3 regions of the Psychrobacillus sp. FSL W7-1493 genome follow, and region 1 is predicted to be linked to each of the others. Evidence: riboswitches for the same ligand, from Rfam matches in the RefSeq annotation. Region 1 holds a riboswitch; each other region holds the start of a gene.
The links. Region 1 has a riboswitch for cobalamin ahead of MKX96_RS16640 (ABC transporter substrate-binding protein). Riboswitches for the same ligand answer to the same signal wherever they lie in the genome.
Positions count from the first base shown of each region.

Region 1 (2,202 bases):
TTTACGCATTGAATTAGAGGATGCGATCGAATATTACGATGATATCGTGGAAGATATCTATCCTATGCATAAGGTTGGAGGATATCCTTCCTTTACCCAGAGCGGAGTCTCCTATGGTGACGAATATCCCTTTGTCTTTCAGATAAGCTCTGATGCGAAAGCGCAATTCAACATAGTAGACAGTGGTAGCTTCTATTTTTTCTATAATCAAGACAAACAAGAGTGGATTGTGTACTGTGATTTTTATTAATAGCATTAGGGGTGAGTATCTCTCGAATATTTTCTAATAGGAGATGGACATTTTTTACTTAAGCTACAAAAATGCTACTCCCCTAGCTTTATAGAAGGTCAGAAAGTGAAACGTGAAATGATTTCGATAATATGAATGTAAAAATTTCACTGAAATCACCTTTAATCAATTACTACTGTTTTTTTACCTCGCTTGAGCTGGAGAAGATTCATTTCTCAAAATAGTTAAACACGAACCTTTTCTAAAATTGATTGTAGCGGCAGGCGGTGGCACAAGTAGGGATGAGTGAGACAGCTCAGACATCACAACCTTGCGCGTAAGCGACAGGTGATGACTTATCGCTCCCCCCCTCGAAAGATCGTCCGAGATATGAGCGAAAATCAATTCTACTTTCCACATATAAAAGTATATAAACTTGAATATTCTTTATTAATTGTTCGTATTTTTGAAATTATGAAACGGATGCCTTTCTCAAATCCCGACATCATCTCGACAACATCTAAATATAAGGTATAATAAATGCAAGAAACAATAGAATAACATTTGCGTAAAGGTGCTCTAGTTATTGGATACTAGAGTTAAAAGGGAAGCTGGTTAGAGTCCAGCGCGGTCCCGCCACTGTAAGTGATGCATGTGCATCATAAGCCAGAAAACCTGCCTTTATGTGCACACCCATTACCTACGCGGATAGGTCTGGTGTAGGTCCGCTTTCGGTATTTTTGGCAGATTTATACCTATCTATCTCTCATCCTAGGATGGGGGATTTTTTATTGTTTAAAATTAGGAGGAATGAAGGATGAAAAAGTTTTGGTTATTAATTGGGATAGCACTGTTTGTATTGGCTGGGTGCAATGATTCCGAAACACTTCCGTTAGAAAAAGAAGATAGTGTAGAGGTTGGTAGCTCGGAAACAGCATTTCCGCTGACTCTCACTGATGCAGTAGGACAAGAGATTACGCTAGAGGAAGCCCCAACATCAATTATATCTATGATTCCAAGCAATACCGAAATTCTATTTGCTTTAGGGCTAGATGAAGAAATTATCGGTGTGAATGATTATGAGAGCTACCCTAAGGAAGCCTTAGAAAAAGAAAAAATTGGTGGCATGGAGTATAACATTGAAAAAATAATCTCTTTAAGTCCGGATATCGTATTCGCTCATGAATCCATTGTTTCAATGGCAGAGTCAGGATTACAGCAGCTTCGAGATGCTGGTGTAAAGGTATTTGTGGTACAGGATGCAAAGGATTTTAACTTAACCTATAAAACTATTGAACAAATTGGCCGAGCAACGGGGAAATATGAGGAAGCACAAGCCGTTATAGAGGATATGAAGGCAAAGGTTGATGAAATTCAAGAAAAAGTTGCAAAAGTAGAGACAAAGAAAACAGTATTCGTAGAAACTTCCGATGTACCAGAAATTTATACTCCTGGTAATGGGACATTTATGCAAGAAATTTTAACGATGGTCAATGCAGAAAATATTATGGCCGATCAAGATGGCTGGTTTCAAGTTAACCCAGAGGAAATAGTAAGCCGTAACCCAGATGTTATGTTAATCACCTATGACTACGTAGAAGGAATTGTAGAAAAGGTGAAACGGCGTGATGGTTTTGACACAGTGACTGCCATTCAAAATGATGAGGTGGTACAAGTGGATGAGGATGCAACGAGTCGTCCAGGTCCACGTTTAGTAGAAGGCCTAGAGGAAGTGGCTAAGGCTATTTATCCGGAGGCATTTAGTGAGTAAATCAATGATCGGTTATATCTTGTCACTGGCTACGTTAATCGTAGCCATTTGGCTAGGTGTGTCGGTCGGATCTGTAAAGGTACCGATCAGTACTTTATGGGATACGGGTACAGATGCGATTGCAACAAATATCGTCTGGAAGATTCGCATGCCGCGAGTTATACTCGCAGGATTAGTCGGAGCATCCCTGGCAATAGCGGGA
Region 1 covers NZ_JBBOSB010000001.1:3,360,510-3,362,711, reverse strand. Annotated here, with positions in the region: gene MKX96_RS16645 (DUF1963 domain-containing protein) at 1-250, shown strand, start outside; cobalamin riboswitch at 785-926, shown strand; gene MKX96_RS16640 (ABC transporter substrate-binding protein) at 1,047-2,000, shown strand; gene MKX96_RS16635 (FecCD family ABC transporter permease) at 2,005-2,202, shown strand, end outside.

Region 2 (2,202 bases), 3.0 Mb from region 1:
AAGTTAAAAAGCGATGTAAAGCTACCGTGGCTTCAAACTCCCGTACGTGCGATATTCGAAAAGTTCTCTCGAGAAAAAGACGTTTCTCTAATATATGGAGAGCCAATTGTGTTGGATAATAAAAAAGTTTTACCCGTTGCCAAGGTTAACTATTTTGTGGGTGGAGGTGGCGGAGGTGGAACTGAGATTACGGATGAGCAAAATTCAAGTGGCCAAGGAGAAGGAGCAGGTGGTGCCTTTTCGGTAAAACCGATAGGAGTATATGAAATCACCGCTGAGAATGTGAAATTTAAACCTATCCTTCCGATAAACCAAATACTTACAGTATTCTCCGTAGTTACGCTAGGAATTGCTTTCTTGCTAATAAAAAGACGTAAATAGTTAGATAGAAAACGCTTCCCTTTAGGGGGTAGCGTTTTTTCTGTGCTTTATACGTTGTACTAATGTTAATACTAGCATGGCAAAAATTGCACCACTTGTATCTAGTAGGACATCTTGAAAAAGAGCGGATCGTCCACTCGTAAAGGATTGATGGAATTCATCAGCAGCTCCAAGAAGAAAGGTAATGAATATTGCCACCAGTTTTCGGTATTTTAATCTTTTAGACAAAGCAATATGAATGGCTACGCTAATCAAACCAAAATAAAAGAAGTGTGTGCCTTTTCTTATTAAGAATTCAACAAATGCATAGTAGCCACGTTCCTCGACAGAGACATTAAATCCCCAATATGGAATATGAAATAAAGATAAAAAGGACTCCAATGGCTTATTCGGAAGCCAGTTTTTAAGCACAGTCTCTAAAGACTGCTGCTCGGACGTCTGTCCAGAAGCAATAAATACAAAGAGAATTAAAAGTAAAAGTGGGATAAATTTTTTCATATAAAAACAGTAGCATAAATATAAGAGAAATCAAAATGATTAAAGATTGATAGTAAGGAAAGAAAATAGACGGACAAGCTTCTATCATTCGAATGAGAGGCTATGGTACACTTACGATAAGTGAATAATTTTGCAGGGAAAAGGTGCTGACTTGTCAGCTTAATTGGGAATTCGGTGAAAAACCGAAGCTGTATCCGCAACTGTAAATGCTAATGAAATAAGAAAAATACCACTGTCGGCTAGAAGTCGATGGGAAGGTTCTTAGAGTAAAATGATGCATGAGCCAGGAGACCAGCCTTTTCTTGAACGTATAAATACTCTTCGGAAGTTAAGGGATTGTACGGCACGTTTCTATTTTGAGATTGAATTTCTAACGATAAATAGGTATTGCGCCGCCCTTTTAGGGGTGGCGTTTTTTTGTGCTGTAAGAAGTCGAGTATTTTATTGCTGAAATTTCACAAATACATTGGAAAGGAGGCTAGGAGATGAAAAAGGATTTACGTTATATTTGTTATCCATTTATGAGAGAGAAACCTTCTACTGTAGATTTTGAAATCCAAACGGATTCATTGACCACTCGGATAGGACTTGCTGCATCTTTAACAAAGGATATACCAAGAGTTTACGAAGACTTAATGTACCTGGCACCTATGGCATATCACTTAAATGGTTCTGTTAGAGGTAAGTTGGCAATTAGCGAACAAGATTTAAATATTCTTAGTGATATGTATGATTTTTACGTAAGTGAAGTGGAAGGTAGAGTAAATCTATTTGTACTGCCACAAGGTTCTACCGCAGCCTGTGAATTACATGTCTGTCGGAGTGAAGCGAAGAAATCTGTTAGGGCATTACATAAGGTTTCATTAGAAAGAGAAGTGCCAGAGATATTATTCGACTATACACAGCTACTGGCAAATGTGTTGTTTGTCATGGCGGTCTATGTAAATAAACAGCACGGGGTAGATGAAATTCAATTTGTTAGTAAATCATATCCAATACAAAAAAAGAAAAAAGTGGAGGAATAACAAATGAACAAACAGTTAAGGAATTGGTTAGCGGTATTATTAATATCTGTATTTCTTGTAGGGTGTCAGGCAGATAAAGAAACTGTCTCGGAAGAAATAAAGGAATATTCCGTAACGGATGATAGGGGTAAAGAAATTATATTTGAAGAGGTTCCAGAAACAATTGTTTCTCTGCAACCGAGTAACACTGAAATCTTATTCGCTCTTGGTGTTGGCGAAAAAATTGTAGGTGTAACAGACTATGATAACTACCCAGTAGAAGCACAAGATATTGAACGGATTTCCGATTCTATGAGCT
Region 2 covers NZ_JBBOSB010000001.1:377,592-379,793, forward strand. Annotated here, with positions in the region: gene MKX96_RS01925 (GerW family sporulation protein) at 1-381, shown strand, start outside; gene MKX96_RS01930 (VanZ family protein) at 403-879, opposite strand; cobalamin riboswitch at 1,004-1,193, shown strand; gene MKX96_RS01935 (hypothetical protein) at 1,365-1,904, shown strand; gene MKX96_RS01940 (ABC transporter substrate-binding protein) at 1,908-2,202, shown strand, end outside.
Region 2: linked by a shared signal. The riboswitch ahead of MKX96_RS01935 (hypothetical protein) and the one ahead of MKX96_RS16640 (ABC transporter substrate-binding protein) in region 1 are both predicted to bind cobalamin.

Region 3 (2,202 bases), 3.2 Mb from region 1:
GTAAAGGTATAACCTATCCCCCACGCCACTTGGGCCAATAAAACTATCGAAAAGTAGGGAAACAATCCCTCTAATAAAAAACCTATTCCTATTAAAAAATACCCAATAATAATGGACAGCTTTCGGCTCTTCAAGTCGGATACCACTCCTGTTGGAATTTCAAATAGAAATACAGATAACTCTAGTACCGTTCCCACCAAAACAAGTTGCAACGGATCCAGCTTAACTACGCTCACGTGATACAACAAGCTGACTGTAAATATATACGTAAAAAATAATTGCGATACAAAGCAAATAAAAATATACAGCTGATAGGAATCCCTTGTTCTATTCAAAAACATTTACCTCACCTCTCCAATGATTATAAAAAGAGGTGCAACCTGTCGCTTATCCAAATTTGCTACATTGAATAGATTTTATGTTATATTGAAAGAACAATTAAATAATGTGTAGATTTAGGTGTTCTTTTGTCAGCAAAAGAACTTAAAAGGGAAGTTCGGTGAAAGACCGACGCTGTCCCGCAACTGTAAATGGGAGCGATTCTTTATAAACCACTGTGTAACAACGGGAAGGAAAGAAGAGCTATGAACATGAGCCAGGAGACCTGCCTATTTCAAGTACACACCGAAAACCTACGCGGATAGGAGGGTGTTAAGTCAGCTATGAACAAGCAATTGCTTGATTTTACTGTCGTACGAAAAACATAATAAAATTACAGGGGCTACTACGGTCCTGTTTTCATAGTGGATTTTATTAAGTTTCTAATCGTACTGATCAAAAAATTATACTAACTAGCATCTTCTTTTATAAAAAAGAGGATGCTTTTTTACGTACAAAAGAGAGGAATTTGTAAATGAAAAAAGATATTTATATTGCATACTTTAGACAAGTATTAATGACAAACCATGTTACAAATACATCAATATCACTACAGTCTACCTTTGAGGAATTGAAAAAAGACATTGAGCTTAATTCAACCTCGAGCATAGAGGAAAAAAAAATTATGCATCGTCATTTAATGGATGCACACCATCAAATGAAAAATGAGATTTCTGGACAAAAAGAAGAGTAAGTCTTAGGAGTATTCATCCTTTTGACAGCTACATGTGTTAAAAGGATTCCATAAAGAGTGCTTGGTACATAACTAATCAATAAATAAAAAACGTGAAATCGTCTATTTGATTTCACGTTTTACTATTTTTTTGCTAGATACTTCCTTCTAAGGAATTTCTCTATTCTAGTTGTTTGTAGAGGAGGAGACAACAACGAGGAGATGGAAGTCATTCCCCCGAAATGATTCTGCCGTAACGGAAAACAACTGTAAATCATGGAATATGAGCCCAAAAACTTTACTAGTTCGTAAAAATTTTCGAGGCTTTTTATTTGGAGGAGAGGTTTGACCCAGCCTCCTTTTTCTCAAGTTTAAAGATCCTGGTAATCCCTTTGATATTTCCCGCCGTCTTTTACTTCTGAATGGTACAAAGCTTTCAAAGCAAAACTTTTTTCTAAGTCATGCTCCTTCATTACTTCCTTCAATCTTTTTGCTAAGTCTGGACTAAACTTCACAAGCTCTTCCATTTTAGATTTTGAATATTGCATATCATTACCTCCCCACTATCATTGTTTCTACAGTATAGCACTTGTCTAAAAGTCATACGAAAAAATCGTTTTCTTAAGAACTGTAAAAAATCAGTAACCGATATTATTTAATTTGAGAATAGTGCCCATAAATTATGTAGTCACATTTTTTTCAATTTTACATAAATTAGTTTGACAATTCAAAATCGAAATGTTAACCTATTGAACAAATCTTTCCTTAAGGAAATTTATTATCACGAAAGAAAATTATATTTTTTTATTCTAAAAGTTTCCTTAAGGAAATAATTTATAACAAAGGAAAAGGAGTGTGCTAAGTGAAAAAGTTCTTTGTTTTTTTGATTGCGAGTTTTTTATTGGTTGGCTGTAGTGACAATAATTCCGGGAAGGCTAATGACGATAAGCCCCTAGTAGTCACAACTACGGGTCAAATTGGAGATGCGGTTAAAAAGATTGCCGGCGATTATGTGGTGGTTAAATCCTTAATGGGGCCAGGTGTAGATCCACATCTTTACAAGGCAACACAAGGGGACCTACAAGTATTAGAAGATGCAGATATCATCTTTTATAATGGCCTAGAACTTGAGGGGAAGATGAGTGATATTT
Region 3 covers NZ_JBBOSB010000001.1:118,005-120,206, reverse strand. Annotated here, with positions in the region: gene MKX96_RS00595 (MFS transporter) at 1-341, opposite strand, end outside; cobalamin riboswitch at 441-626, shown strand; gene MKX96_RS00590 (hypothetical protein) at 854-1,072, shown strand; gene MKX96_RS00585 (hypothetical protein) at 1,423-1,599, opposite strand; gene MKX96_RS00580 (metal ABC transporter solute-binding protein, Zn/Mn family) at 1,914-2,202, shown strand, end outside.
Region 3: linked by a shared signal. The riboswitch ahead of MKX96_RS00590 (hypothetical protein) and the one ahead of MKX96_RS16640 (ABC transporter substrate-binding protein) in region 1 are both predicted to bind cobalamin.